Regions from separate parts of the Bacillus atrophaeus genome, predicted to be linked through region 1. Evidence: a T-box and tRNA genes for the amino acid it is inferred to sense, from the RefSeq annotation. Region 1 holds a T-box; the other holds one or more tRNA genes.

Region 1 (15,628 bases):
ATGATTCTCGAAGAGCTTTAATGCTGTTCATCATCCAGCGCTAATTCTTCAAGATATTTCGATTTCTTTTTTATTCATGAATGCTCCCCCCTTTTCATACCTTCTCTAACTGTCAATTCCTCTCTTCAAATTCACAAAAAGGCCGTATTCTTACTGGTTTCTTTTACTTTCTTCATAAAACAGTTTGAGTAGTTCTTCATTCTGTCTATGAATTTTATGCACATTCTTATTAATCGTTGCCAATTCCCATATTACTGCTATTCCAAGAATGATTATAAGAGACGAGAGGTCCATTCTAATACCCCCTATTAAGCTTTCTGGAATTCAAATTTCTCATTTTGGCAGAAAGATTTTTTCTTTGGTAATAATTATTTTGAATTAAACCGTACATTACTAAAAATGTTCCCAGCAATTCGAATGGTGTAATTGTTCCTCCTTGTAAAACAACAATCGCTAATGTAGTGATTGGAACTAAGTTAATAAATAAAATGCCATTAATCGGCGTTAACAGTTTAATACCTAAATTCCAGCATAAAAGTGCAATGGCTCCAGGGAAAATAATCATGAAAGCCATTTCAGGATAAATATGTCCAATGACTTCTGCCTTGGGCACAGATAGGAAACCTGATACAGTGGCAAAGAATGTTACGATACCTGATATGAATGTTCCTAGAATACATGTTAAAGTCGAATAGCGAAGTGTTGACCATTCATTAAAATGATTACCGCCCATAGAATAAACAACCCAGCCTACAACTCCTATAAACATGAAAAGGATAGGCATAAAACTTTCTTTCAACGTGAAAATGAATGATAAGTTACCATTCGTTATGACAAGAATTGCCCCTGATAAAGCAATAAAAATACTTATGAAGGTGTGTTTCATTGGTTTAACATTTTTCAAAACCCACATAATAACTATGGAAATCATCGGCATTAAAGATTCCATAATAGAAGCCGCAATTACCCCACTATGCCCCATTAAATCTTGACCTAAAAAAATCAGAATATTATATACTGTAAACGCCATTGTTCCAAAAAACAACAGGCCCTTCCCTTTTCCTTCAAAACAAAACGATTTCTTCCCCTCTTTAAATAAAAGCAATGCACCTAAAATGATACTAACTGCTACATATCGCAGTAAAGAGAAATAAAAAGGATTGATATACTTTAGAGCCCTTTCTGCAACCGGAAACATGGCTCCCCAAGACATACTAGCTGTTAAACATAAAAGTGCTCCGACTAAAACTTGATTTTTTTTCATTACATTCTTTCCCTTCAAAAAATAAGTGGATTAAATTCCAATCCATATCTTATAATGAAGTTAATATCATGTAAAATAACCTATAATGAACATTATGATCATTTAAAATGATATCTAAGAAAGGAGCCAATTTTATGGAACTGCGTGATTTACAAATTTTTCAGTGCGTTGCTAAAAAGGGAAGCATTAGTAAAGCTGCTGTTGAATTAAATTACGTCCAATCTAATGTAACAGCGAGGATTAAGCAGTTAGAGCAAGAATTACGGACGCCATTATTCAATAGACATAAACGCGGGATGTCATTAACTTCGGAAGGCCGCAAAATGCTAGAATACGCAAGCAAAATTTTGCTTGATTTGCAAGAGCTTAAGCGAGTATTTCTAGATAGTGAAACACCTACAGGTATATTAAACATTGGCACAGTTGAAACTGTCAGCAGCCTTCCAAAGATTTTAGCCTCCTATCATAAACAGTTTTCAAATGTTGATTTATCTATACAGGCCGGCCTAACAGAAGATTTAGTTAAAGATGTCATCGAATTTCGGTTAGACGGCGCTTTTGTTACAGGGCCGATTAAGCATCCGCAGATTCAGCAATATGATGTGTGTTTCGAAGAACTTGTTTTAGTTACAAGAAATAAAACATTCAATTTGGAGGAATTTTCGATTGAACCCTTTTTAGTATTTAGCCAGGGCTGCGGGTATCGCTCTAAATTAGAACAGTGGTTAAAAGAAGAAGAAATTATGCCTAAAAGGATTATGGAATTCAGTGTATTAGAAACAATCTTAAGCAGTGTAGCACTTGGCCTGGGTATTACCCTCGTCCCGCGATCTGTGGTCAAGCACCTTGCAGTGGATGAAAAAGTATATTTACACAAAATTCCAGAAAAACACAGTATCATTTCAACTGTCTTTATTCATCGTAAAGATACTTATATAACAAACTCACTGCAAAGCTTCTTACAAACAATTGCAGCTTATGAAGTGAATCGCTGTCACTCTGGACAAGACAAATAAATGGCCCCATAATGAGGGTTTTTTATTTTCATTTTCGGTCCTTATACGCCGGCAGAAGCCCATTCATGAAAAAGAAAAACCCCAACCGCTATGCGGTCGGGTTTTTTTTATCGTCTGATTCATCCTCTGAGTCACACCGGACAACACGGTTTTGTTCCTGCTGCTCCCAATAATCCCGCTGCAATCTTTCTTTCGCAATCGTACACATGAGATTCACAGTGAGCTCTCCTTCCTGCTTAAAAGGTGATGATCTGTCGTGTTTGCCCTATCTAATATACTCTTTTCCTTAATGTCTATGCGCTAAACAAAAAATATCCTTTGCCGTTTAAGGCAAAGGATATTTTTTTCTTATTTATATGTGATCAGGAAGTATTTTTTCTTCCCTCGGCGCAAGACGGTAAATTGATCTTCAATACGGTCTTCCGCAGACAGAATGTGTCCGATTTCTGTTTGGCGTTCGCCATTAATATAGACTGCGCCGTTTTTAATGTCTTCACGCGCCTGGCGTTTAGACGGGGACAATTTAGATTCCACCAGTACATCCACTAAAGTCAGCTCTTGGCTGCGTCCCGCTTCAAGCGAAGGTACATCTTTAAAGCCTACCTTTACGTCTTGAGCAGAAAGCTCTTTAATGTTGCCGCTGAACAATGCCTGCGAAATGTTAATCGCTTGCTCTAAGGCCTCACGTCCGTGCACCAGCTCCGTCACTTCTTCTGCAAGGCGCTTTTGCGCTTCCCGCTTCTCAGGCGCTGTTTCCGTTTTTTCAGCGTATGCTTCTACTTCTTCTTTTGATAAGAACGTGAAGTATTTTAAGTACTTTACAACATCACGGTCATCTGTGTTAATCCAGAATTGGTAAAATTCATACGGTGACGTTTTTTCTTTATCAAGCCAGATAGCGCCGCCTTCGGTTTTTCCAAACTTGGTGCCGTCCGCTTTTGTCACAAGCGGGATGGTGAGACCGAATGCTTTTGCCCCTTCTTCTTCTGATTTTCTGATCAGTTCAAGGCCTGCCGTAATGTTGCCCCACTGATCGCTTCCGCCGATTTGAAGTTTACAGCCTTGGTCTCTGTACAGATTCAGAAAGTCAAACGATTGCAGAATCATGTAGCTGAATTCTGTATATGAAATGCCTGATTCTATCCTTGAGCTGACCGTATCTTTCGCCAGCATATAGTTAATGCCGAAGTTTTTGCCGACATCCCGAAGGAAATCAATGACGTTCATTTTCCCGATCCAGTCGAAGTTGTTTGCCATAACAGCAGGGTTTTCGGTTGCATCAAAATCAAGAAATCTTGATAGCTGATTTTTGATTTTTTGTGACCATTCCACAACAATGTCCGCCGTGTTTAATGTACGCTCGGCTTTTTTGCCGCTCGGGTCGCCAATCAGCCCTGTCGCACCGCCTACAAGGGCGATCGGATGATGGCCAGCCAATTGAAAACGGCGAAGCGTCAGAATCGGCAGCAGGTGCCCGATATGCAGACTGTCCGCAGTCGGGTCAAAGCCTGAGTATAAGCGGATTTTGTCTTCATTTAACTGTTTATTCAGCCCTTCCTCGTCAGTTATTTGCTGAATCAATCCTCTGAAGGATAAGTCTTCAAGTAAATTTGCCATAAGTATGCTGCTCCTTTTTTATCAAAATAAAAACGCCCCTTCGTTTACACGAAGGGACGATTGTTATCGCGGTACCACCCTACTAATAAGATGAGGGCATACTCTCTCTTATCACTTTGTCTGATAACGGATCAGATCCGTTCTTTCACTACTGAAAGCCCCATCAGGCTTTGTTTGCAAAAGCGGTTCATGAGTGTATTCGAAGCATCCGTCTGTGCTGATTTTCACCGGCCATCAGCTCTCTGGGACAAAATCGGATATTCTACTTGTCTCAATCTTTACCTTTTCATATTTAGCTATTTCATTTTTATCATAAATAAAATCTGATGTCAACGTGCTTAGTCTTCCATTGTTGACAGGTCTCCAGCCGGCAGATCCAGCTCCCATGCTTTTAATACACGTCTCATAATTTTTCCGCTCCGTGTTTTAGGGAGCTTATCTTTAAACTCAATTTCACGCGGTGCCGCATGCGCCGCCAAACCTTGCTTGACGAATTGGCGGATATCTTCTTTCAGCTTGTCAGACGGTTCATGCCCTTCTCTGAGCGAGATAAACGCTTTGATAATTTCGCCGCGCACCGGGTCAGGCTTTCCGATGACGCCCGCTTCTGCAATCGACGGGTGTTCGACGAGCTTGCTTTCCACTTCAAACGGGCCGACGCGTTCACCTGACGTCATGATCACGTCATCCACCCTGCCTTGGAACCAGAAATACCCATCTTCATCCATGTAAGCAGAATCTCCAGAGACATACCAGCCGCCCGGCATAAAATAGGATTCGTACTTTTCCGGGTTGTTCCATATCGTATGCATCATAGACGGCCAGCCCTTTTTAATAGCCAGATTTCCCATTCTGTACGGCGGAAGTTCATTTCCTTGATGATCCACGATCGCTGCCTCTATTCCGGGGAACGGTTTTCCCATTGAGCCTGGTTTAATGTCCATACAAGGATAATTGCATATCAGCTGTCCGCCTGTTTCAGTCATCCACCATGTATCGTGAATCCGTTTGTCAAAGACTTTATGCCCCCATCTGATGACCTCAGGATTCAGCGGCTCTCCAACGCTCAGGACGTGGCGGAGGGAGGTGAGATCATATTTGCCCGCCATTTCGTCTCCCGCGCCCATCAGCATGCGGAAAGCGGTCGGCGCGCTGTACCATACGTTTACACCAAGCTTTTCAATCGTTTCATACCAATTTTCAGGACTGAATCTTCCGCCTACAATTACATTGGTTGCCCCGTTCAGCCACGGAGCAAAAATGCCGTACACCGTGCCGGTCACCCAGCCGGGGTCTGCGGTGCACCAATAAATGTCTTCTTCCTGTAAGTCCAGCACCCATTTGCCTGTCTGATATTGCTGAATCATGGCTTCATGAACATGCAGCACTCCCTTCGGCGTACCTGTTGAGCCCGAGGTGTAGTGAAGCAAATAGCCGTCTTTTTTGTCCATCCATTCAATTTCAAGCCTCGTGCTCTCGCCTTTCACTGCTTCATTGTAATCAATCACTTTGCCGCCGTACTCTTCCTCGCCTCCAACCACAAAAATATGCTGTAAATGCGGGAGCCGGTCAGCCGGAATTCTGTCAAGCAGTTCCGGTGTCGTAACTACAACCTTTGCCTCACTGTTTTCGAGACGGTCCTTTACCGCTCCCTCCATAAAGGCTTCAAATAAAGGCCCGGCGATTGCTCCGATTTTAATAGCGCCTAGCATAATAAAATAGAGCTCAGGCGTTCTCGGCATAAAAATAAAAACGCGGTCCCCTTTTTCCACATTTCCATACCGCTTCAGCACATTCCCGGCTCTATTGGTTTCGTCCTTCATTTCTTTAAAAGTGTATTTTTCTTCCCGTTTTGCATCTTTGTAATAAAGCGCTACTTTGTTTTTTCGAAACGATTCGGCGTGACGGTCGATCGTTTCATAGGCTGCGTTCAGCTTCCCTGTTTGATGCCAGGAGAAATTTTTCTCTGCTTCTGCCCAGTCAAAATGCTGATATGCTTCTTCATAATTTTCTAGGTTATAATTCCCCTTCACAACTGGTAACGCTTTCAATTCCATGCAAACTTCCCCCTTTGCGTAGTTGTCAACCCCATTATAGTATACATTCACATTTTTCTCAATTTTTAAAATATATCATCATATATATTGAAAACGCTTTAATTTTTGATATTCTTAAAAGAGAAGTGCTTTTTAACCACAACCGATGGGACGGTGAATAAGTGGAACATCATAAAACATACCATTCTGCAGAAATAAAAACAGCAACAGGCGCCTTAGTCATCGAAGGGCCTATTACGCCAGAGATTTTAGCAAGTTATGAGTTTCATGAAGGTCTGACCGCGTTTCGTCCTCATCATGAGCAGCACGAAGCATTAATTGACATTGCAGGGCTTCCTGAAGGGCGGATTATCATTGCCAGAGACGGGCAGACCGTCGTAGGTTATGTCACGTATTTGTATCCTGACCCGCTGGAAAGATGGTCTGAAGGGAAAATGGAAGATTTGCTTGAGCTGGGAGCAATTGAGGTTGCCCCGGCCTTCAGAGGATCTTCTGTCGGGAAGACGCTCCTGACGGTAAGCATGATGGATGAGCAGATGGAAAACTATATCGTGATGACTACCGAGTATTACTGGCACTGGGATTTAAAAGGAATGAAAAAGGATGTGTGGGAGTACCGCAAGCTCATGGAAAAAATGATGAATGCAGGCGGGCTGGTCTGGTTTGCGACTGACGAACCGGAAATCAGCTCACATCCGGCAAATTGCCTCATGGCCCGAATCGGAAAAAACGTGAGCCAGGATTCGATTGAGCAATTTGACAGACTGCGCTTTTATCATCGTTTTATGTATTAACTGACACAGAAAAAGGGGAAAAAAGATGATCGCAGAGCAAATCATGAAACGGGAAGTTATAACAATGACCAAGACGGATACAATTGAAACAGCGATTCATAAACTCAAACAGCACCGCATTCGGCATATTCCTGTCATTAATGATGATCGGCATGTGATCGGCTTGATTACCGACAGGGATATCAAACAAGCCAGCCCGAGCATTTTTGAAGAAGGTGAACGAAACCGTTACCTAAAAAAAAGTCTTGAATCTCTCATGAAAAGAGATGTCGTTTGTGCTCACCCGCTTGACTTTGTAGAAGAAATATCAGCTGTTTTTTATGAGCGCGGCATTGGCTGCCTGCCGATTGTGCTGAATCAGAAGCTGGTCGGCATTCTCACAAAAACCGACCTGCTGCGGACATTTGTCAAGCTGACGGGCGCTGACCAGCCTGGTTCGCAAATTGAATTGAAGGTAAACAATGTGACAAAAAGCCTTGCTGATGTCAGTCTGATCTGCCAAAATCTTCAGATCAAAATTCTAAGCGTGCTTGTTTATCCTGATGAAGATCTCGGCTCAAAAGTATTGGTGTTCCGCATTCAGACAATGAATCCGCTGCCGTTTCTGAATGAATTACATCAACAGGGACATCATATCGTGTGGCCGGCAGAACAAAGGAATAAGCCATGAAAGACAGTGTGTTTATCTATTCGCCTTCCTATCAGACCTACATGTTTCATCAGGAACACCCTTTTAACCAGCAGCGTGTTTTGTTAACATATGATTTACTTCAGTCATTGAATGCGTTCGAAGAGGGAGACATTGTCAGTCCGCGCTTTGCAACAGAGGAGGAACTCGCTCTTGTTCATACTGAAGATTATATTCAGGCAGTGAAATCAGCCGGCGCCGGAAAGCTTCCCGTGACAGAGGGAGAAGGATACGGGCTCGGCACCGAAGATACGCCGGTCTTCGCCGGGATGCATGAGGCCGCGTCTCTTTTGGTCGGAGGAACGTTGACTGCCGCAGATTATGTCATGACGGGACAAGCCAGACACGCCGCCAATTTAGGCGGAGGACTTCATCATGGATTTCGCGGAAGAGCCTCCGGCTTTTGCGTTTACAATGACAGTTCTGTTGCTATTCAATATATCCAAAAAACATATCAGGCCCGGGTGCTCTATATTGATACCGATGCCCATCACGGAGACGGTGTGCAATTTACGTTTTATGACAACCCTGATGTCTGCACAGTGTCCATTCATGAGACAGGGCGGTATTTATTTCCGGGTACGGGCCAAATACAGGAGAAAGGCAGCGGAAAAGGCTACGGGTACTCGTTCAATATTCCGCTTGACGCTTTTACGGAAGATGACTCGTTTCTTGCCGCCTATCAAACCGCAGTCACTGAAATTGCGGCCTATTTTAAACCAGATGTGATTGTAAGCCAAAATGGAGCTGATGCTCATTATTACGACCCGCTGACACACTTATCTAATACGATCGCCATTTATGATGAGATTCCCCGGCTTGCCCATTCCTTGGCCCACCAATATTGCGGCGGAAAATGGATCGCGGTCGGAGGAGGAGGTTATGATATTTGGCGTGTCGTGCCGAGAGCATGGAGCAAAATTTGGCTTGAAATGAAGGGCATAAACCCCGGCTCTGACATTCCGGCAGAATGGATTGCAAAATGGCAAAAGCAGTCTCCCGTTCCCCTGCCCGCTTTCTGGAGTGATCCGGATGATTTATATCCTCCTATCCCCCGCAGGGCTGAAATCACAGAAAAAAACGCCCAAACAGTGTCTAAAGCGCTGCATGCCATCAGAAATGAACAACGGCAGAAAACAAATCAATAAAAAAACGACCTTTACGAAGAGGTCGTTTTTGACTTTTTAATTACGATTTCCACACGGCGGTTTTCTTTCATGTGATCTGCCGTTTTATTATCTTTCACGGGCATAGTATCCGCATAACCTACAGCGATAAAGCGCTTGGAAGGAAGGTTTTCTTTTGATGTGAAATACTGGATGACACCGCTGGCCCTTGCCGCAGATAGCTCCCAGTTAGACGGATATCGGTATGTGGATATATTGCGGCTGTCGGTATGGCCTTCCACCTGTATTTCGTTTGGCATGGTTTGCAGCAGCACCGCAATTTGGTGAAGAAGCGTCTCTGCATCCTTCAGAACGGCGGCTTCGCCGGTATCAAAAAGCACGGCTTCCTGTAAAACGAGAATCACTCCGCGCTCATCGCGTTTTGCAGTCATTTTAGCGCTGAGATTATGCTTTTGAATATATGTATTTACTTTCTGCAAGAGTTCATCCTGCCGGTTATCCTGCTTCTTTTGTGCGGTATCAGATGTATTGATGGCCGTATTGTCAGGCTGAATCCCGCTGCCTTCCTTTTGAATCGATTCGACCGCTGATTTAAATTTTTCCACATCTATCTGCGACATCGAAAAGAGCAAAATAAAGAACACAAGTATTAACGTAACCAAATCCGTAAAGGTCACCATCCAGCTTGATGACTGACTTCGGTTATCCCTTGTCCCATTCCTTCTGTTAAAACGGTCTCTTCTAAGCTTCATGCACGGAATCCTTTTTCGAGTTCACTTGACTGTTTTGCAGCTTGCGCCATTCTTCCCGAGAACTGAACACAACGAGCTGGCTTTCCAGATTGCGCGGATTTTTGCCGGACTGTATGCCGATGATGCCCTCAATCATCACTTGCTTCGTAAAAATTTCACTTTCTGTCTTTTCTTCAAGCTTTGCGGCAATCGGATTAAATACCATATTTGCTAACAGCGAACCATATAAGGTTGTTAGCAGCGCAACGGCCATATTCGGACCAAGCATTCCCGGATCATTTAAATTTTTAAGCATCAGCACAAGCCCGACAAGTGTTCCGATCATTCCCCACGCAGGGGCAAACTCTCCTGCCTTTTCAAGCACCCGCCGTCCCTTCCGGTGCCTTTCTTCCATTGCGGCGATCTCAGAATCCATGACAAGACGGATCGTTTCCTCGTCCCAGCCGTCAATGGTTAATAGAAGCCCTTTTTTCAAAAACGGGTCTTTGATGACACGCGCCTGCTCGTCAAGCGATAAAAGCCCCTGTTTTCGCGCCTGATCTGAAAGACTGACAAACGTTTTTACAAGATCTTTGACATTGTCTTCCTTGCGAATGAAAGCCTGCTTTAAAACAGAAGGCGTTTTCTTTAAGTCTTTCGGCGGAAAACTGACAAAAATAGCGGCGCAAAGACCGCCTGTTACGATAAAGAAAGAAGTCAGGTCAAGGAATGAACGAAAGCCGCTCAAGCCTGAGCCGGATATAATACCGATGACAATAATAACGCTCCCTAATACAAATCCAACGGGTGTAAGATAATCAAAACGTTTCATAGCTTCTCCCCACTCAGATGAAAAGAAAGCAAGGATTTCACCGAAAAGAGTGAAGCTTGCTTTCTTGATTTTTTTCTTATGACTTGGTTGATTGTCTTAATTCAATGCGGTGCGGCAATTCGACAATATGCTCTTCCACCTGCTCTTTATTCATCAGCTTTGTTAACAGTCTCATGGCAACTGCGCCAATATCATACGTAGGCTGGACGACCGTTGAAAGCTGCGGACGGACCATCAGACTTAATCTTGTATTGTCAAAGCCGATAATCTCAAGGTCTTCAGGAATTGACAAACCGCGGTCTTGAGCGGCATGGATAACCCCAAGCGCCATTTCGTCCGTTCCAGAAAGGACGGCTGTCGGTTTTTTCTCAAGGCTCATTAAACCGTCTAATGCTTCAAGCCCAGAATCATACGTATAATCGCCTTCTGCGACAAATTGCTCTTGATACGGAAGATCTGCTTCTTGAAGAGCCCGTTTATAGCCTTGCAGCTTTTTGGAGCGGTTGATCGGTTCTGCAAGCGGTCCGGAAACAAAGGCAATATCCTTATGTCCTTTATCGATCAGAAGCTTTATCGCGTCATATACCGCCTGTTCGTAATCAATAGCGACCGAAGGCGTCTGCCCTTGCTCTTCAACTGATGCGGCAAGAACGATCGGCACAGGTGAGCGTTTGAACTCTTCCACATGCTCGTCCGTAATATTTCCGCCCATAAATACAATCCCGTCCACTTGTTTGCCGAGCATCGTATTTAATAAATGAAGCTCTTTCTCCAAGTTCTGGTCAGAGTTGCTTAATATGATGTTATATTTATACATGGTTGCGATATCTTCAATTCCCCGCGCAAGCTCCGCGTAAAAGATGCTTGAGATATCAGGGATAATGACACCGACTGTTGTTGTCTTTTTGCTTGCCAGACCTCTTGCCACTGCGTTCGGACGGTAGCCGAGGCGGTCAATGGCTTCAAGGACTTTTTTTCTAGTCGTAGGTTTTACATTCGGGTTGCCGTTCACAACTCTGGAAACGGTCGCCATACTTACATTTGCTTCTCTCGCTACATCATATATCGTAATGTTGCTCATCCTAAAACCACTCCTTTTACTGGATACACTTATCCTTATCTATAGCATAAACACTTTATGTAAAGAATTGTCGTATTGTCTTCAATTATTGTCGTTTATGATTGTAAGCGTAAGTCATTAGTGTACATTATTTTTCATTATTCATCAAATTACTATTCCTCATGAAATTATACACGTTTTTACAAAGGATGAAAACGTTCACTTGGGTTTTGTAATTAAAATAAACAAAGAAACGCCAAACCGTCTGGAATAAAAAAAGACCCGCTTCACAGCGGGCCTTTTCGGCATTTATCGCGTTGGGTTACGCTTTTACTTTGACCATTGGCTTTAGCTCGTTCAGCCAGTTTTCAAACTCCGGAATCGCCATTTGCTGCGCAGAGTCAGACAGTGCAACAGACGGATCAGGGTGAACCTCTGCCATCACGCCGTCAGCGCCGATCGCAAGCGCTGCTTTAGCTGTCGGAAGCAAGAGATCACGGCGGCCGGTTGAATGTGTGACATCAACAAAGACCGGTAAATGAGTTTCTTGTTTAAGAATAGGCACAGCAGAAATATCAAGCGTATTTCTCGTTGCTGTTTCGTATGTTCTGATTCCGCGCTCACAAAGGATGATCTGGTCGTTTCCTTGTGACATGATGTATTCTGCGGCATTGATGAATTCTTGAATTGTAGCGGCAAGTCCGCGTTTTAACAGAACAGGTTTTTTCACAGAACCCGCTGCTTTCAGCAATTCAAAGTTCTGCATGTTTCGCGCGCCGATCTGAATGACATCAATGTAATCGATCGCCTCTTCAATATGAGCCGGAGTGACGATTTCGCTGATTACGGCAAGATCAAATTCGTCTGCCACCCGTTTTAATATTTGAAGGCCTTCGACACCCAACCCTTGGAAATCATAAGGACTTGTACGCGGTTTGAATGCTCCTCCGCGCAAGATTTTAATGCCTTGTTTTTTGGCTGCGGCTGCGACTTCCGCTACTTGCTCGTAGCTTTCAACGGCACAAGGGCCAACGATAAAGCGCTGCTCTCCGTCTCCGACTTTTTCGCCTTTAATATCGACAATCGTATCTTCAGCTTTTTTCTTACGGGAGACTAGCAGCGCTTTGCTGTGGTCTTCCTCTTGAAGCTCTAATCCGGCTTTGAAAATTTCTTTGAAAATGTGCTGAATAGTAGAATTTTCAAATGGCCCGTCATTATTTTCAATGATATTGTTAAGCATTGTGCGTTCTCTGACCGGATCAAATCTATTTACACCCTGCGCTTCTTTCGCTTTACCGATCTCTTTTACAACAGCTCCGCGCTCGTTGATTAATTTTAGTATTTGCAAATTCAATTCGTCTGCTTGCTGTCTGAGAAGCTCTAACTCTGTGTTGCTCATCTTCTTCATCCTTTCCCTGCACATTCATTTTTTATTTTCATGGTTAACATGCATCTTACTATAATTGTGCCTAAATAGAAACATCAAATGACAAAATTATCGCGAAATTTCACTTTATTACCCAAACGCTTTTAAGTGATAAAGTATTGTATGATGTAATCCTACATGATATGACTGAAATGATCAATAGTTTTTTCAAAAAAAAAGCGCCAGATACAATCTGGCGGCTTTTTTTATGAAATATGCTGTTCTATTGAGTTTTCTGTAATTTGTGAATGGGAGGTATGCCATTTGACTTCTCCGTTTTGGATGACAAAAACCTGAGGACTTTCGTGTTTGACTCCGTATGTTTCAGCAATGAAATTCGAGAGAGGCCGGCTCTCTTGAATTTGCAGGTAGTATGCAGGCACCTCTTCATGTTTATCCGCAAAGGCATCAAATTCATGAAAAGCGGCCTGGCTGATCGGACATGTCAAGCTGTGCTTAAAGAACACAAACTTGTCTTCCTTTTCTGCAATGCTTTTAAATTCTTCCTCAGATTGAATCAGCTGTTTCGCCATGATGACATAATTCTCCTTTCATACTCAGCGCTTCACTTGTTCAGCCTGCGCTTGTGCGTCTTTTACTTCGCTTTTGATTTCGTCTTTCGTTTGGGCGACTTGATCTTTTGCTTGCTGTGCCGCTTTTTTCGCTTCTTCTCCCAATTCGTTAAGAGCAGCGTTTGAATCAGAATTTGCAGTGTCAGTTGTATTTTTGGAGCGGTCTTTTAAGTCCTTCACCTTATTCATAATCTGGCCTGACTGATCTGCTACAAGCTGTGTGATATTTGATGTTTTGTCTTTTGCGATGCTTACATATTCAGAACCTTTTTCCTTGGCATCTGCTGTCATTCTGTCAGTTCTGTCTTTTAAGGCAACCGCTTGATTTCCGAGATCGTCTCGCAGTTCTTTACCTGATTTAGGTGCTAGGAAAAGGGCGGTGGTTGCACCGATGATTCCTCCGATTAGTGTACCGATAAGAAAATCTTTACTATTAATTCCATCTTTGCTCATAATTATTCCTCCTAATTGTATGGTTTTCTTATGATTAAAGAGATGCTTTTTTCTTTTGCTTCCACTTTTCCCAAATCTCCATCGCTGCTTGGCTCCAGGTGACGACTTGATTGATCTTATCTTGGTTCTCTCTCACTGATGTCGATACAGACCCTGCTGCCTGCTTAATGGATGTATTGAACTGCTGGACAGAAGTTCCCACACCTTGAACAGCATGAACGACCGTGTTTAGTTTTTCTGATTTTTCTTGGATGTCTTCCGCCAAGCGGTTGGTCTTATGTAAAAGCTCGGCAGTTTCAGCGGTGATTCCTTTCATTTGTCCTTCAAGCCCGTCGAGTGTTGATGCAACATTTTTTAATGTCACCTGCAAAGACTTTAACGTTTTGGACAAATAGATCACTAAGATGAGAAATGCTACAGCGATGAGTGCAACGCTTAAATAGAGAATAATAATCATCTAATACCTCCTTATTGCAGGATATAATAGTGTTTACCCGATATTTGAAATCATAAACATGTATAAATGGGCTGTAAACATATAATTCTTCATGTTTCGTTAAATTCCTTTATTAAGTGCAAAGTAAAAAGCAGTGAGAGCCCCACTGCTTTTTTACTATGCTATGACGTTCTCGTAGGCTCTAAGGTATTTTTGAATATCTCCTGCTCCCATAAAAATGAGAACCGCTTGATCATGAGCCTTTAAAACAGAGGTGTCGTTTTCGTCAATTAGCTTCGCATTGTCGATTTTTTCCTGAAGATCGGCAATCGTCAGTTTGCCGATATTTTCACGCGCCGAGCCGAAAATATCACATAAGTAAACACAGTCAGCCGCGCTCAGGCTTTCTGCGAATTCGTCAAGGAATGACTGCGTACGCGTAAACGTGTGAGGCTGAAATACTGCGACGATTTCGCGCTCAGGAAATTTCTGTCTGGCTGCTTCAATGGTTACTTTAATTTCAGTCGGGTGATGCGCATAGTCGTCAATTAAGACCTGATCTCCGAGTATTTTCTCGTTGAATCTGCGTTTCACTCCGCCGAACGACTGAAGGGCAAGCTTGATAATGTTCACATCAATTTCTTCGTAATGGCATAAAGCAATAACCGCCAATGAGTTCAGCACATTATGGTGGCCGTACGCCGGAATATAGAATGTATCATAAAATGTATTACGGACAAAGACATCGAATGTTGTCCCTTCCGTATTCTTTACGATGTTTCTTGCTTGAAAATCATTCTCTTCTCCCGTGCCGTAATAAACGACCGGCACATTCGCATGGATTTTCGGCAAATACTCATCGTCCCCGCAGGCAATAATGCCTTTATTGACTTGAAGAGCCATGTTTTGAAACGCATCAAACACGTCGTCAATATTGGAGAAGTAATCTGGATGGTCAAAATCAATATTCGTCATGATCGCGTAGTCCGGCTGATAGCTTAAGAAATGACGGCGGTATTCACATGCTTCAAACACGAAATACTCGCTGTTTTCATTCCCCATTCCGGTTCCGTCCCCTATTAAGAAAGAGGTCGGTTTTGCCTGCTGCATCACATGGGCTAAAAGGCCCGTCGTCGATGTTTTGCCGTGTGCGCCCGTTACGGCTACGCTGATGTATTTTTTCATGTAGTCACCAAGAAATTTATGATATCTGATGACCGGAATTCCTTCAGACAGCGCCTTTTCTATTTCAGGATGTGTATCAGGAAACGCGTTTCCGGCAATTACAGTCATGCCGGCTTTAATGTTGTCAGCGCTAAAAGGAAGAATAGGAATATTCCTTTTTTCAAGAGCGGCTTGCGTGAAAATTTGTTTTTCGATATCCGATCCTTGGACAGTATATCCGGTATCATGAAGTATTTGGGCAAGCGGACTCATACCTGTCCCTTTTATTCCAACAAAATGATAAACAGTCATAATTGTACCTCCAACAAACGTCTATCTGTTCCCCAGTATATGACGTTCATTTCAATTTGCAACCGCAGCGGCAAAAAAG
Region 2 (15,628 bases), 1.4 Mb from region 1:
TCCCGTATGTTTTTTAAATGTTCGGCTGAAATAAAATTCATCTTGATAGCCGGTTTGGTTAGCAATTTCTCTAAGTTTGTAGTTTGCTTTGGCCATCAGCCGTTTTGCTTTTGTCATTCGGGTTTCTGTAATGAATTCAGTCACACTTTGCCCGTACCATTTCTTAAAGGTTTCGCTGTAATGCTTCGCGCTGATACCTGCCATTTGAGCGAGCTGGTCTAAGGTGATTTTTGTATCGGCGTGATTCTTGATAAATTCTTTTGTTTTTACGATTGCTGATTTTGTATCAGTTTGGCAGTAGGTTTTCGCTGAAAAGATGTCATAAACCAGGCTTTGAACATCTATGCTGCACTTCATCTGCTGAAGCGGTGAAGAAGCGGGCCATACATCAGCAAGCTGTTGAAGCCGGCTTGCAAGATTTTCGACAGGCTGTACATTCATCATCTGAAGATCAGAAAAAACATCCCAATCCGTGTTTGGAATCAAGGTCCTTTGATCAGCTTCATAAGAATAGGTGTGCAGTCTGACCAGATAGATACTGATTTCTTTTGCGGAACGGGGGAAAATACCGAATGTTTCAAAGGGAGGACAAATATAAAGTGTTTCTTTTTGCAGCGGAAGGCTGCTGGTCCCGATGGAAATGGCGCCGTCACCTTTTAAATGAAAAATCAGAACGAAGGAGTCGGCGAGCTGTTGTTCTGTATGGATTTCACTTGTTTTTTTTATAAGTTTTATTTGTATCGGCTGATAAATAAGTGAAGAATGCAATGGAAAGACCACCTTTTCTGAAAACATTCATTTAAATGATAATCATTATCAATAAAATTGTACCAAATAAATGAATGTTTTCCTATAAAAAGCGGTGAAAACATTACAGCCAAGTTCCTTTAGCGATCAGATGGTCCCTTCCGCCGCCGCAACGATGATATAAAAATCCATTTTCTCCACACTCCTTTTCTCATATTACAGAGAAACTCTTTCTAAATCATAGGAAAAAGCCCCTGCTCGTGAGGCAGGGGCTGGAAAGCTATAGCATACATGAAAGTTACACGTGTAACTTTCATGTATGCTTTTTTAGAAACATTATATTGCTATGCTAGTAGATGAGATATTTTTTTCTGAGTTTCTTAAATTCCTTGAGGGGCTTCTGATAGGCATCTGTAATTTCTTGTATGTCCGCGCCTTCTTCAATTTTTGTTCTGACCCAGCCGTTGCCGATTAATTTGTCAAAAGAGCCTGTCGCCAGAAATTCAAAGTCATCAGGGTAGAGGTCGTGTATGGTTTTAATGAGCGAGAGTCCTGTTTTGACTGCTTCGAATTTTTTTCTGTCCGTCACATACATTTGAACCCCGTGGCATAGTTTGCCTTGATGCTTGGAGAAGGTTGGGATATAGGATGCTGCTCTGAACGTGACGCCCGGCAGGCCGAGGCTGTTTAACTTTTCCTCCAGTTGTGTGCTTTTCATGTAGGGAGCGCCGATGAATTCGAACGGTTTTGTTGTGCCTCTGCCTTCGGATACATTTGTTCCTTCTATTAAACCTGTTGCAGGGTAAACGAACGTGCTGTCAATCGTCGGCATATTAGGCGAAGGGAGGACGAAAGGAAGTCCTGTATCTTCAAAATTCATCTTCCGCTTCCATCGTTTCATTTTGACGACGGTGAGGTCGGCGTTGATCTTAAACTCTTTGTTAAACAGTAAGGCTAACTCTCCAATCGTCATCCCGTGTTTTAAAGGGATAGGATAAAGACCGACGAAGGAAGAGTAGCCAGGTTCAAGGACCGGCCCTTCAACTTTCTGTCCTCCTTGCGGGTTCGGACGGTCTAACACAATAAAGGGAATGCCGTTTTCCTTGGCGGCTTCCATCGCATAAGCCATCGTGTAAATATACGTGTAATAGCGTGTTCCGACATCTTGGATATCAAATACGAGGATATCGACATTTTTCAGCATCTCAGGTGTCGGTTTTTTTGTTTTGCCGTATAGGCTGTAGACTGGCAGCCCTGTTTTTTCATCAATATAAGACGCAACTTCGTCTCCGGCCTGAGCATCCCCGCGGACGCCATGCTCAGGACCATATAATGTTGTGAGCTGAATGTCAGGATCTTGGCTGAGGACATCGACACTGCTTTTGAGTGAGGAGTTTACGCCTGTCGGATTGGTAATCAGCCCGATTTTTTTGCCTTTCAGTTGTTTTTTATAATCGGATAAAAGGATGTCGATGCCCGTTTGGACCTTGGGTTTTTTGACTGCTTGGTTTTCTTGGTCTTGGGAAGCTGAGGCGGCCGTCATGGTTCCGATCATAAGCATTCCTGCGAGAAGCGCTAATCCTGTTTTTTTCATATTCAGCCCTCCTTGTTACAGCGGTTTTCCGGTTTTGAGGTTTACCCCATGGCCATACGGATACAATATGTCTCCCGGTCTGGTGACAGATGGAATGTTAACTGGGAGTGTGCCTTTTGGTTTGGTCTGCCCGAAGATCGCTTCAATGCCTGCTGGGATATTCGGCTGAAGATAACGGCCGTCGGCATATCCTTTGAAGCCGTAGACGGCAATAAGGGCCTGAGCTTCTTCAAAATTGGCCGCATCATATGGATTACGCAGGCTCATCAGTACAAATTTCTTATGATTTTGCTGTGCTGACTTCATGACGGCTCTCGGAAAAACTGTCGCCCATTTGCTTGAATCGGTCACAGTGTCGTCGATGACGCCATCGTTGATGACAGGATCATTTTTTACGACATAAGAGCCGGTAATCACATAATCAGCCTCTTTGATTTGTTTCTCAGTTTCAGCATCGAATACTCGGCCCTCAAAGTTCAGTTTACTGAGGGAAACGGGTTTGATTTTCTTTCGTTGGACAAGATCGGTAATGGTTTGCGCGATGGCTTCTGTCTGTTCTTCGTAAGGTGCAGCGATTAAAATCGAGCTTCCTTTTTTAGGTTTAAAGGGCAATGTATGCTGCTCGTTTTTAAGAATCGTCACTGCTTTTTCAGCTATTTGTTTCTCAGCTTTCCGGTGTTGTTTCCTTCCTACGGTTTTGAGGGCTTTTGCAATTTTTTTATCTATACTGCCTTTGTTCTGAGCGGGGTAAATACCGCGTTTTATTTTCAGGGAAATGATTCTTTCAACTGATTGGTTAATTTGCTGTAAAGGAATGTCTCCCTGAGTAACTGCTTTTTTTAAGGCTTGAAGAACGCTGTCGAAACGGTTTTCTGTTTTGAGAGAAGTGACTGCGGCAGGCATTAATGCGATATCGACGCCCGCCTTAACTGCCATGACGACGGCTTCTTCCTGGCCGAAATGATCCGCAATGGCTTTCATATTGAGTGCATCAGTGACGATGACGCCGTCAAATCCCATTTCCTCACGGAGCAGCCCTGTCATGACTTTACGTGAAAGTGTTGCAGGAACAAGGACATCACTTCCGTCCAGCTTGCTTTTATAGGTCGTGTCGTCAAAGGCAGGAAATTGAACATGTGCTGTCATCACCATATCCGCACCAGCATTTATTGCTTTTTGAAAAGGATAGAGTTCAACCTCACGAAGGCGCTCTTTGTTATGAGAGACGAGCGGCAATCCGTAATGGCTATCAACATCTGTGTCTCCATGTCCCGGGAAATGTTTAACCGCTGAAGCAACATTTTGTTTTTGTAAGCCTTTCATTGAGTACATCCCAAGCTTTGCGGTTACCTCTCGATTTGAACTGAAAGATCTTACGCCGATGACTGGGTTATTGGGGTTGTTGTTAATGTCCAGAACAGGTCCGAAATTAGTGTTAATGCCCAAGGCTGAGAGCTCCTTGCCGATCACAGTCCCCGTAAGATACGCATAGTTGCTGCTCCTCGCTGCACCGAGAGCCATATTGCCTGGGAAATTAGTTCCCTCTCCGAGTCTTGTCACGATCCCGCCCTCTTGATCAATACTGAGTAACAGCGGAATATTGGGACTCGCTTTTTGAAATGCATCTGTCAGGCGAACGGTTTGTTCGGTTGTTTTTACGTTTTCTGCAAAGAGAATGACTCCGCCAAATTGATATTTCTCAACAAGACCGGCGACTTCATCATTCATTTCAGTGAGTGCAGCAGGAGATGCCGCCCCTTCTTTTTGCCAGTTTCTGAAATCAGGCATCAGCATCTGGCCCAGCTTTTCATCTAATGTCATTTGTGCCGTCAGCTGTTTAGCTGTTGTGGCCCCGGAAGGTTTTGCAGCTGAGGCCGGACTTGCCACAAGACACGCTGATAAACATAATACGGTTGATAGAGTAATGGAAATGATCGACTTCATAAAACGTCCTCCTATCGTTGTAGTCTAGACAAAAGACTTGTAATTTCATTCCATTGCTTCATAAATCGCGGTAATCACGCTTCCGTAACTGCCGGTTGGAAATTGATCTCCCTCAAACACATTCGGATTTACATCGGGATTCACTACAGGTGAATGTTTTTTATTTGTTAAAAGCGCGATGCCTAAGTTGTATTCAGGGTCAATGATTGTAACCGTGCCGGTCCAGCCTGTATGGCCGTAAGCTTTCTCGCTCGCGTAAGGACCGAACATCCACTCCATATCTTTACTGCCATTTCTTCTCCAGCCAAGTCCGAACGTCGGATCTGTTTCGGATGGAGCCGTAAATAGATCTGCGGTTTGCCGGTTAAATAATGAAACTTTTTTGTAGCTTCCGCCGTTTAACATGACTTGCAGAAGAACTGCCATATCATCCACCCGTGAAAATAATCCGGCATGGCCTGAAACGCCGCCCATCGAGTAAAATGCTTTTTCATCGTGGACTTCCCCTTGCAGGGTTTCGGATCTGATATTAGGGAAATGTATAGCGCCGTCTCTTGTATTGCCCAGCCTCTCGGTTGCAGCGAAGTTCTTTGGCTTAAAGCCTTTTTGAAGCGGATTATAGACTGTATGTGTCAGTCCGAGCGGCTTGTAAAGCTCTTGCTCCGTATAGACATCAATTGGCTTGCCGGTGATGTTTTCGATGATACACCCCAGCAGCATATACCCGATATCACTATATACGTGTTTTGTCCCGGTTTCGTATTCTAAGGGGATTTGAGTAAGGTACTGAATCGTTTTTTTACGGTCCTGTGAATAATAATCCCCGGCAGAATCCGGTCGATAAAAATAAAAGCTGGATGGCAGCCCTGATCGGTGCTGAAGGACATCAATCACACGAACAAGGCTTTTTCCTTTGATTTTATCTTCTTGGTGATCTTTGAATTCAGGCAAGTAGGCAGAAACCTTTTGATAAATGTCCAGTTTCCCTTGGCTGACTAATCGCTGAAGAGCAAAGTTGGCTGCGTACATTTTGGTGTTAGAAGCTAAATCAAACATCGTATCGGTTTTCATTTTCATTGGATGACGCAAAAGTGTGTCCCCATCGTATTTTTTGCTGTAGCCATATGCTTTCTTTTTGATAATGCGTCCGTCCTTGACGACGACAAGAACGGCTCCCGGAAAGCCTGCTGCAATGTCATGTTCAATCATTCGATCAACCTTCCTTAATTTCTTGGACGAAAAGTGTGATTTTTCTGTATTTAATGGTTTTGTATAGACTGGATCGACTGTTTGTCGGAGGGATGTTTGTGCCAATGCCCCATGCGGCGTCAAAACTGAGACTGTCAATAATGAGCTGAGTATCGCCAGAGTCATGATTTTCATAAGATCGCTCCTGCTATAAAAGTGTCGCCATGCCGTTTACTATCCCAAAACAGCCCGGCCTTAATCGAATTCATCCGCCATTTCATCTTTAAAACCGAATGCGTACGTTAACAAAAAGCCAGCCGCGTATGCAATCAACAGTCCTATTAAGTACAGAACGATTTGGTGTGTATGGACGAGAAAAGTAAGCGGCAGTCCTGATACTCCAATTGATGTCGTGGCAATTTGAAATTGGGCTTGAAAGGCGCCGCCGACGCCTGCTCCTAAACAAGCTGTCAAAAATGGGCGGCCGAGCGGAAGTGTCACACCGAAAATAAGCGGTTCGCCGATACCGAGCAGACCTGACGGAATCCCGCCTGCGATCGCTCTCTTTAACGCGGTCTTTTTTGTTTTGATGAAAATGGCAAAGGCTGCGCCGACCTGTCCTGCGCCTCCCATAGCTAATATAGGAAGGAGCGGGTCATCCTTGATGGACTGAATTAATTCAAGATGCACCGGCGTTAATCCTTGATGAAGGCCTGTTACGACAAGCGGGAGGAAGGCTGCGCCCAGTATAAACCCGGCAAACACACCGCCAACTTGTAAAATGGCTAACAGACCCGAAGTGATCAGATCGGAAATGAATCCTCCGGCCGGCATAAAGATTACATATGTCAAAATGCCGGTTAGAAGCAGCGAGATAGTAGGAGTAAGGATGATATCAAGTGATTGAGGAATAAAACGGCGAACGAATTGTTCTGTATAGGCAATGAATATAGCTGCGAATAAAACGCCGATCAGTCCTCCCCTGCCTGGAAGCAGGTGTTCACCGAATAAACTGATGTTCGCAATCTCTGGATTGATAATCAAAATGCCTGCCAGAGCGCCAAGCGCGGGTGTCCCGCCAAATTCTTTGGCTGCATTGATGCCGACGAGAATGCCGAGATAGGTGAACAGCCCGGAACCGATAACCGTTAAAATAAGCGCTATTTGAGATTCTTTAGGGAGCCACCCCGCCTGAACGACGGCTTTGGTAATTCCCGTGATCAGTCCTGATGCGACGAGTGCGGGAATAAGAGGGATAAAGATGCTGGCGATTTTCCGCAAAAACAGTTTAAACGGAGTCGCATTCTTTTTATTAATGGCCGCTTTCTTATTCGCGGCCGCTTCTTTTAAATTGAAATCTTCGCCTGATGACAGAAGCTTAGAGAATGCGGCAGTGACATGGTTGACGACTCCTGTGCCAAGGATGATTTGCAAGGTTTCGGCTTCGACAACGCCAAGAACGCCGTCAAGCTGTTTTAAAGCCTTAATATCAGTTTGGTCAGAATCATAAGGCGTGATCCGCAAGCGTGTCATGCAATGGGTATAGGATGAGATATTGGCTTTACCGCCGCAATACTCTAGGATTTTTTCCGCCAAAGTGCTGTAATATTCTTCTTTGCTCATGCAAAACCCCTCCCAATTTTGAAAAGCTTATGTCTTTCTCATGGATCGGATGGCTTCTCTTGTTTTATCTATATAACCGACTGTTTCTTCATATCGCTCCGCTGCCATGCCTAAAAATAGCATATCAATCATAAAAAGCTGAGCGAGGCGGGAAGATGTGGCGGCACTGCGAAATGGCGCTTCATTTGAATGAGCGGTATATAAGGAAACATCAGCTAAAGAGGATACAGAGGTCTGGCTGAATTGCGTAAGGCTCATTGTGGTAATCCCCTTTTCCCGCGCCATAGAAAGAAGGTCAATCATTTCCTGTGTTTCTCCTGAAAAAGAAATGGCAAAGACAATGTCACGCTCGTCGGCATTCGCGATTAAAGACGCCACCAGATGTGTATCTGTAAAAGCTGTCGCCTGTTTATGAATGCGGAGCCATTTTTGCTGAGCGTCTTTGGCGACAATACCGGAGGCACCGACGCCGATAAAATGAACGGTGTGGGCTTGGCAAAGCATAGAAACTGCTCGTTCCAGCTCTTGATAATCGAGCATATCAGAGGTATCTTGGATGGCTTGAATGGCATTGCCTGCCGTCTTTTCAGCAATCGAGTATAGCGGCTCGTGGGGAGCGATGTCTCTGTACCCTTGAAGAGAGGGCTTCATAAGATCTCCCGCTATTCTCATTTTGAGATCTTGAAACCCTTTTAAACCGAGTGATTTACACAGCCTGATGACTGCCGCGTCACTCGTGTCGGCTGAGGTGCTGATTTCATTGACAGTGCTGTTTATGGCTTCATGGGGATGCTTTAATATGTAGTCTGCAAGTTTTCGTTCTGATTGAGGGAGTTTTTGCTTCATTGATTGAATGATAGACAATCCGCCGGTAGCCATATGACTCTCTCCTTATGTTGAATGGTAGTGTTCAATTGCTTTGTCGATAAAACCGTCTGCTTTGTTAAGTAAAGCCGTCGCGCGGTGTTGGTCTGTATTGGTTTTCAGCATGACAATGGCTGTTTTGACGTGAAGATCGGCTTTTTCGAGTGTTTCTTTAGCTATTTCATATGAAACTCCTGTGACGCTTTGAATAATCCCGATAGCGCGTTCTTTTAGTTTTTTGTTGCTGATTTTGACATCTACCATCAGGTTTTCATACACCTTGCCGATCCGAATCATCACGGCAGTTGATATCATGTTTAGAATCATTTTATGAGCGGTTGCCGCTTTCATGCGTGTAGAGCCTGTAATCACTTCAGGGCCGACGAGAACTTCAATGCTGTGGTCCGCTTCTTTACTGATAACTGAATCTTTATTGCAGGTGAGAGATACTGTCTTTGCCCCGATTTTTCGGGCGTATTTCAGCGCGCCGGCGGCATATGGTGTCCTGCCGCTTGCCGCAATTGCGATGAGTGTGTCGTTTGCGGTGAGCCCTATCTTCTTCAAATCTTCGACTCCGGCCTCTTCATGATCTTCAATGCCTTCTGAAGCCCGCAAAAATGCGTCCGCGCCGCCCGCCATTAATCCGATCACTTTCTCAGGGCTTACGCTGTAGGTGGGAGGGCATTCCACTGCATCTAACACGCCGAGTCTGCCGCTCGTGCCTGCCCCCGCATAAATGAGCCGGCCCTTATTTTGAAATGAATCAAATGCAAAATCGACTGCGGTTTCTACATCAGGAAGAACTTGTTGAACGGCCTCTGCGACCTTAAAGTCTTCATTGTTGATCATTTGTAAAATCTCCAGTGTTTTGGCTGTATGAATACTGGAGGTTTGTTTGTTTCGCGATTCGGTTGTTAGATGATGGATGTTCGGTTGTTCTGACATTTACATGCCTCCTTATGAATAATTCTTACTATTCAGTATATGATATTTTGGAATGATATTTCAATAACGACTAGGTAATTATAAAATTTTATTTCAGTCATCACATTTTAGAGGTAATAATGAAGAATTAATTGTTCGCCGATCGGTCCGATTTTTCTGCGCCCTTTATCCAAAAAACCTGTTTTCAGATAAAGGTGTTTCGCACGGGTGTTAAGATGATTGACTGCAAGCAAAATTTCATCACACCAAGGGAAATATGCGCTTACAAACGCGGGAAGCTGGAGCATTGCATGTTTTGCATAGCCTTTCCCGTGATGAACAGAATTAATCGACAAGGCGCTGAGTAATATGGCGTACGGATTATTGGAATAGGGAGCGATGGTTTCTTTAGATATATGTAAAATGAAAAAACCGACTGGAAGATCTTCTTTTAAAATAACGACAGGATAACGGTCTTGGATCGTTATTGCTTGCGTAAGCACATCCTTAGGCAGCGCCGTGAAGCGTTTATCGGTCTCCTTAAGTTCAAAATCAGCAAGCTCTGATAAGTGTTCCGGCTTGTATAAGGATAAAGATACATCGTTGTTCATAGGTTTGCCCCCTTTTACATGATGTCGTCTAGCTGATGTTCAGAAATGACACGGTAGCCTGCCTGCTTTAAAAGAGCGGAGGTCACACCATTACCGGCGATTTTTTGGCCTGAGAAATCTCCATTATAAATAAAGCTGCTTCCGCAGGACGGACTGTTCTCTTTCAAAATGACAGCAGAAGCCTGTATCTCTTCAGCATAGGCCAATGTTTTGGCAGCGCCCTCCACATATAAATCAGTTACATCCTCGCCTGATGCGGTGATGATTTTTGCTTTGCCTGAAAGTACGTCTTCGCCCGTGCCTCCAATGATTTCGGCCGGTTCGCGCGGAGTCGTGAAGCCGCCGAGAAGCTCTGGGCAAGCCATCACCGCTTTATTTTCTTCGATAAGCCGCCGGATTTTTTGTGAAGCTGCATGGGAGCCGTTATACCGGCATTCAATACCCGCCAGGCATGAGCTGACTAATATCATATGAATGGTCTCCTCTCATAGCGTGTGATAGCTCTATCATAAAATAAATGTCCGCGAATTGAAGGACTTTTTCAGTTAAAAAAGGGGTAAAAAAGTTTGAAAATAAAAAAAATAAATTTTCTCTTTACAAAAGGTGTGCAACCTGTATATAATAACTTTTGTCAGCTTAACGGAAACAAAAACGGCCCGTTGGTCAAGCGGTTAAGACACCGCCCTTTCACGGCGGTAACACGGGTTCGAATCCCGTACGGGTCACCAAATGGAGGATTAGCTCAGCTGGGAGAGCATCTGCCTTACAAGCAGAGGGTCGGCGGTTCGAGCCCGTCATCCTCCACCATTTGCCGGCCTAGCTCAATTGGTAGAGCAACTGACTTGTAATCAGTAGGTTGGGGGTTCAAGTCCTCTGGCCGGCACTGTTTTCCAAATGAATATGGAGGGGTAGCGAAGTGGCTAAACGCGGCGGACTGTAAATCCGCTCCCTCAGGGTTCGGCAGTTCGAATCTGCCCCCCTCCACCATTTTTGGGCTATAGCCAAGCGGTAAGGCAACGGACTTTGACTCCGTCATGCGTTGGTTCGAATCCAGCTAGCCCAGTCACAGACACCTTTTGTTAAAAAGGTGTCTTTTTCTATGCTGATTCTTTTCGTTTTTTGATTATTAACCATATATACTATTTTTAAGCATATATTAAGGTAGTATATTGTCGATTTTCCATCTACACCCTGCCAAAAATTTGATAAACTATTTTTATAATAAAAAATGAAACCTTTTGAAACGAAGTTCGTATACATACAGACCGGTGAAGGCAGAGGTTAGATAAAACATGGAAACAATGATCAAAAAAAGAATCAAGCAAGTAAAAAAAGGCGACCAAAACGCATTCGCAGACATCGTAGATATTTATAAGGACAAAATTTATCAGCTTTGCTACCGTATGCTTGGCAATGTGCATGAGGCGGAGGATATTGCACAGGAGGCTTTCATCAGAGCGTACGTCAATATCGACAGTTTTGATATTAACCGGAAATTTTCAACATGGCTTTACAGAATTGCAACCAATTTGACCATCGACCGTATTCGTAAAAAAAAGCCGGATTATTACCTGGATGCAGAGGTGGCGGGCACAGAAGGCCTGACTATGTATTCGCAGATCGCCGCAGACGGGGTTCTCCCCGAAGACGCAGTACTGTCGCTTGAGCTGTCGAGCACCATTCAGCAGAAAATATTAAAGCTTCCAGACAAGTACAGGACTGTCATCGTATTAAAATATATTGATGAACTCTCATTAATTGAAATCGGCGAGATTCTGAACATTCCTGTGGGAACGGTGAAAACAAGAATTCACAGAGGCAGAGAGGCTCTCAGAAAACAATTAAGGGATCTTTAAGTGGGGTGATGAAATGAGCTGTCCGGAACAAATTGTTCAGCTTATGCATAAACATCTTGATGGAGATATCCTTCCGAAAGATGAAAAAGAATTAAAAGACCATTTGCGATTATGCGAAGGGTGCAGAAAGCACTTTTACGAGATGGAGAAATCCATAGCGCTTGTCCGGAGCACATCGCATGTTGAGGCCCCTGCCGACTTTACCGCTAATGTGATGGCGAAACTGCCTAAGGAGAAGAAAAGAGCGTCAGTTAAAAGATGGTTCAGATCCCATCCTATTATCGCGGCCGCGGCGGTATTCATTATCCTGATGGGCGGAGGGTTTTTCAACAGCTGGCACAGTGACCACAATTTCAGCGTGTCAAAGCAGCCGAATCTCCTGGTGCATAACAGCACTGTCATCGTGCCTGAGGGCGAGACGGTGAAAGGCGATGTCACTGTAAAAAACGGCAAGCTTATTATTAAAGGGAAAATAGATGGCAACGTAACAGTGGTAAACGGTGAGAAATACATGGCGTCTGCAGGACAAGTTACCGGTGAGATCGAGGAGATTGATGAATTATTCGACTGGGTTTGGTATAAAATGAAGTCAGCGGGACAAAGTGTAGTACACGCCGTAAACCCGAACGGAGAAGAGTAAAGCATTTCTGCTTTACTCTTTTTTTATAAAGCAATTACAATTTTTGGGCGGCTGTGCGATTTCACTTGAGAAAACAAAATGTGGTATAATGGGCTCGCTATGTAAAGTACATATGCCATTGTTGAACGAAAATTGACATAAGAAACGAAATGACTGAATTCTTGGAGGACGAGGAAATGGCTTTTGAGGATATCCCTTTTTTGCAGTACCTCGGCAATGCCGTTGATATTCTCCTTGTTTGGTATGTGATATATAAATTAATTATGGTGATACGGGGCACGAAAGCGGTCCAGCTCTTGAAAGGGATCGTTGTCATCGTGTTAGTCCGGACCGCCAGTTCATATTTGGGATTCAGCACACTATTGTGGCTGACAGACCAAGCGATAACATGGGGATTTTTAGCAATCATCATTATATTCCAGCCGGAGCTGAGAAGAGCGCTTGAACAGCTTGGCCGGGGCCGTTTTTTCTCAAGAAGCGGCACTCCTGTGGAGGAAGCACAGCATAAGAAAATCGAAGCGATTACAAAAGCGGTTAATTATATGGCAAAACGCCGGATTGGCGCCCTTTTAACAATTGAACGGGATACAGGTATGGGGGATTATATTGAAACGGGTATTCCGTTAAAGGCTCAAGTGAGTTCTGAGCTTTTAATCAATATCTTTATTCCGAATACCCCGCTTCATGACGGGGCCGTCATTATGAAGAATAATGAAATCGCGGCAGCCGCCTGTTATTTGCCTCTTTCCGAAAGCCCGTTCATTTCTAAGGAACTGGGTACGCGGCACAGAGCCGCTGTCGGCATCAGTGAAGTCACGGACAGTTTAACGATTATTGTGTCCGAAGAGACCGGCGGCATCAGTGTAGCGAGGAACGGAGACCTTCACAGAGAATTGACAGAAGAAGAGTTGAAAGAAATGCTTGAAGCCGAGTTTAAGAAAAATTCCAGAGACACTTCTTCGAATCGCTGGTATTGGAGGGCGAAGAAAAATGGATAAGTTCCTAAACAACCGCTGGGCTGTGAAGATCATCGCGCTGCTTTTTGCACTTTTGCTTTATGTTGCGGTGAACAGCGAACAAGCGCCGACTCCAAAAAAACCAGGGGAATCATTTTTCCCGACATCGACAACTGATGAAGCAACACTGACGGATATACCCGTCAAATCGTATTATGATGAAGAAAATTACGTCGTCACAGGTGTTCCGCAGACGGTGAATGTAACGATAAAAGGTACAACAAGCGCTGTCAAAAAAGCGAGACAGACAAAGAATTTCGAAATTTACGCCGATATGGAGAAGCTGAAGACCGGCACACATAAAGTAGAACTGAAAGCCAAAAATGTTGCCGAAGGGCTGACGGTTTCAATCAATCCATCCGTGACAACAGTGACGATTCAGGAAAAAACGTCGGAAAGCTTCCCCGTTGAAGTCGAATATTATAATAAAAATAAAATGAAAGAAGGCTACTCTCCGCAGCAGCCGATTGTCAGTCCGAAAAATGTTCAGATTACCGGTTCTAAAGACGTAATTGATAATATTTCTCTTGTCAAAGCGTCAATTAACCTTGAGAATGCAGATGAGACGATTGAAAAGGAAGCCAAAGTGACCGTCTATGACAAAGACGGGAATGCGCTCCCTGTCGATGTTGAGCCGTCAGTGATCAAAATCACGGTCCCGGTGACAAGCCCGAGCAAAAAGGTACCCTTTAAAGTCGAGCGTACGGGCAGCCTTCCTGACGGTGTCAGCATTTCTAATATAGAGTCAAGTCCGAGCGAGGTGACCGTCTACGGCCCGCAGGATGTATTGGATTCGCTTGAATTTATCGACGGAGTTAACGTTGATTTAAGTAAAATTAGTAAGGACACAGAGATGGAGGCAGATATTCCGCTTCCAGACGGAGTGAAAAAAATATCGCCTGAAAAAATCACATTAAATATTAAAGTGGACAGTGAGGCCGATAAGGATTTTGACGGAGTTTCCATTAAAACGGTGGGGCTGAGCAGCACGCAAAATATTGAATTTCTTGATCCGAAATCCAAAATGATGAACGTCACTGCAAAAGGTTCTCCCAGTATTATAGACAGTCTGAAAAAATCAGACGTCGAGCTGTATGTCAATGTCTCAGATCTGGACGACGGGGAACACAGCGTCAAGCTTGAAGTAAACGGTCCGCAGAATGTAACTTGGTCCTTGGCGAAAAAAAACGCCAAAATAAGGCTTACATCTAAAAACAGCACTTCTTCAACTGAGAAGAAAGACAGCAGTACGTCCGGCAATCAGAATGAAAGTGACCAGACAGATGAAAAAGAGAGTGACCAAAAAAAGAATCAGGACAGTGACAAGAGCAAGGATCAAAAACAAGACAAAAACCAAGATCAAAACAATGATCAAAACGAAGATGAATCAGATACAGATTCACAATCTTCATGAGAATGAAAAAGGAGCGATTATAAATGGGCAAGTATTTTGGAACAGATGGTGTAAGAGGTGTTGCCAACAGTGAACTTACACCTGAGCTGGCCTTTAAAGTCGGTCGTTTTGGCGGGTATGTGCTGACAAAAGATAAACAACGTCCAAAAGTGCTGATTGGCCGCGATACACGCATTTCCGGACATATGCTGGAAGGAGCCCTTGTCGCCGGACTTTTATCAATCGGAGCTGAAGTGATGCGTTTGGGTGTCATTTCAACACCGGGAGTTTCTTATTTAACCAAAGCCATGGATGCCGAGGCGGGCGTCATGATCTCCGCCTCTCATAATCCAGTACAGGACAACGGCATTAAGTTTTTCGGAGGAGACGGATTTAAGCTTTCAGATGAACAGGAAGAGGAAATCGAGCGTCTGATGGATGAGCCTGAGGATAAGCTGCCAAGACCGGTCGGAGCTGATCTTGGCCTTGTTAATGACTATTTTGAAGGCGGGCAGAAATATCTGCAATTCTTGAAGCAGTCAGCGGACGATGATTTCACAGGCATTCATGTAGCGCTTGACTGTGCACACGGTGCCACGTCATCGCTCGCGACACATCTGTTTGCAGATTTGGATGCGGACGTGTCGACAATGGGAACCTCTCCGAACGGCTTAAATATCAACGACGGAGTCGGCTCAACGCACCCTGAGGCGTTAAGTGCTTTCGTAAAAGAGAAAAACGCCGATATCGGCCTGGCTTTTGACGGTGACGGCGACCGCCTGATTGCCGTTGATGAAAAAGGAAATGTCGTGGACGGCGATCAAATCATGTACATATGCGCGAAATACTTGAAATCTGAAGGGCGCCTGAAGGAAGAAACAGTTGTTTCAACAGTAATGAGCAACCTCGGCTTCTACAAAGCCCTTGAGAAAGAAGAAATCAAAAGCATACAGACGGCAGTCGGCGATCGTTATGTCGTAGAGGCAATGAGAAAAGAAGGTTACAACGTCGGAGGCGAGCAGTCAGGACACTTAATTTTCCTTGACTACAACACAACCGGCGATGGACTGCTGTCAGCGATCATGCTGATGAACACGCTCAAAGCATCCGGCAAACCGCTGTCAGAGCTTGCGGCTGAAATGCAGAAATTCCCGCAGCTTTTAGTGAATGTAAAAGTATCTGATAAGTATAAAGTGGAAGAAAACGAAAAAGTAAAGGCAGTCATTTC

What was found. A T-box is a leader RNA that pairs with one kind of tRNA and senses whether it is charged. The one in region 1 lies ahead of tyrS (tyrosine--tRNA ligase), so its partner is inferred to be a tRNA-Tyr.
Region 2: it encodes a tRNA-Tyr, which carries the amino acid that the T-box ahead of tyrS (tyrosine--tRNA ligase) is inferred to sense. The anticodon was not compared.

What each region holds. Positions count from the first base shown of each region.
Region 1 covers NZ_CP154443.1:73,263-88,890, forward strand. The annotation lists gene AAHT65_RS00475 (DMT family transporter) at 296-1,264, opposite strand; gene AAHT65_RS00480 (LysR family transcriptional regulator) at 1,399-2,280, shown strand; gene sr7p (small protein SR7P) at 2,369-2,497, opposite strand; gene tyrS (tyrosine--tRNA ligase) at 2,629-3,897, opposite strand; T-box leader at 3,947-4,185, opposite strand; gene acsA (acetate--CoA ligase) at 4,236-5,954, opposite strand; gene AAHT65_RS00500 (GNAT family N-acetyltransferase) at 6,116-6,748, shown strand; gene AAHT65_RS00505 (acetoin utilization AcuB family protein) at 6,774-7,418, shown strand; gene AAHT65_RS00510 (acetoin utilization protein AcuC) at 7,415-8,584, shown strand; gene motS (flagellar motor protein MotS) at 8,596-9,315, opposite strand; gene motP (flagellar motor protein MotP) at 9,305-10,126, opposite strand; gene ccpA (catabolite control protein A) at 10,203-11,207, opposite strand; gene AAHT65_RS00530 (bifunctional 3-deoxy-7-phosphoheptulonate synthase/chorismate mutase) at 11,509-12,585, opposite strand; gene ytxJ (bacillithiol system redox-active protein YtxJ) at 12,819-13,145, opposite strand; gene AAHT65_RS00540 (YtxH domain-containing protein) at 13,170-13,637, opposite strand; gene AAHT65_RS00545 (DUF948 domain-containing protein) at 13,672-14,094, opposite strand; gene murC (UDP-N-acetylmuramate--L-alanine ligase) at 14,251-15,549, opposite strand.
Region 2 covers NZ_CP154443.1:1,491,351-1,506,978, forward strand. The annotation lists gene btr (bacillibactin transport transcriptional regulator Btr) at 1-768, opposite strand, end outside; gene AAHT65_RS07855 (DUF1343 domain-containing protein) at 1,097-2,341, opposite strand; gene AAHT65_RS07860 (glycoside hydrolase family 3 protein) at 2,357-4,285, opposite strand; gene pbp4b (penicillin binding protein PBP4B) at 4,331-5,668, opposite strand; gene AAHT65_RS07870 (PTS transporter subunit EIIC) at 5,729-7,096, opposite strand; gene AAHT65_RS07875 (MurR/RpiR family transcriptional regulator) at 7,124-7,975, opposite strand; gene murQ (N-acetylmuramic acid 6-phosphate etherase) at 7,988-8,905, opposite strand; gene AAHT65_RS07885 (GNAT family N-acetyltransferase) at 9,013-9,495, opposite strand; gene AAHT65_RS07890 (DUF523 domain-containing protein) at 9,510-9,965, opposite strand; tRNA gene AAHT65_RS07895 (tRNA-Glu) at 10,149-10,223, shown strand; tRNA gene AAHT65_RS07900 (tRNA-Val) at 10,227-10,302, shown strand; tRNA gene AAHT65_RS07905 (tRNA-Thr) at 10,306-10,378, shown strand; tRNA gene AAHT65_RS07910 (tRNA-Tyr) at 10,398-10,482, shown strand; tRNA gene AAHT65_RS07915 (tRNA-Gln) at 10,487-10,558, shown strand; gene sigW (RNA polymerase sigma factor SigW) at 10,788-11,351, shown strand; gene rsiW (anti-sigma-W factor RsiW) at 11,365-11,991, shown strand; gene cdaA (diadenylate cyclase CdaA) at 12,168-12,989, shown strand; gene AAHT65_RS07935 (CdaR family protein) at 12,982-14,421, shown strand; gene glmM (phosphoglucosamine mutase) at 14,445-15,628, shown strand, end outside.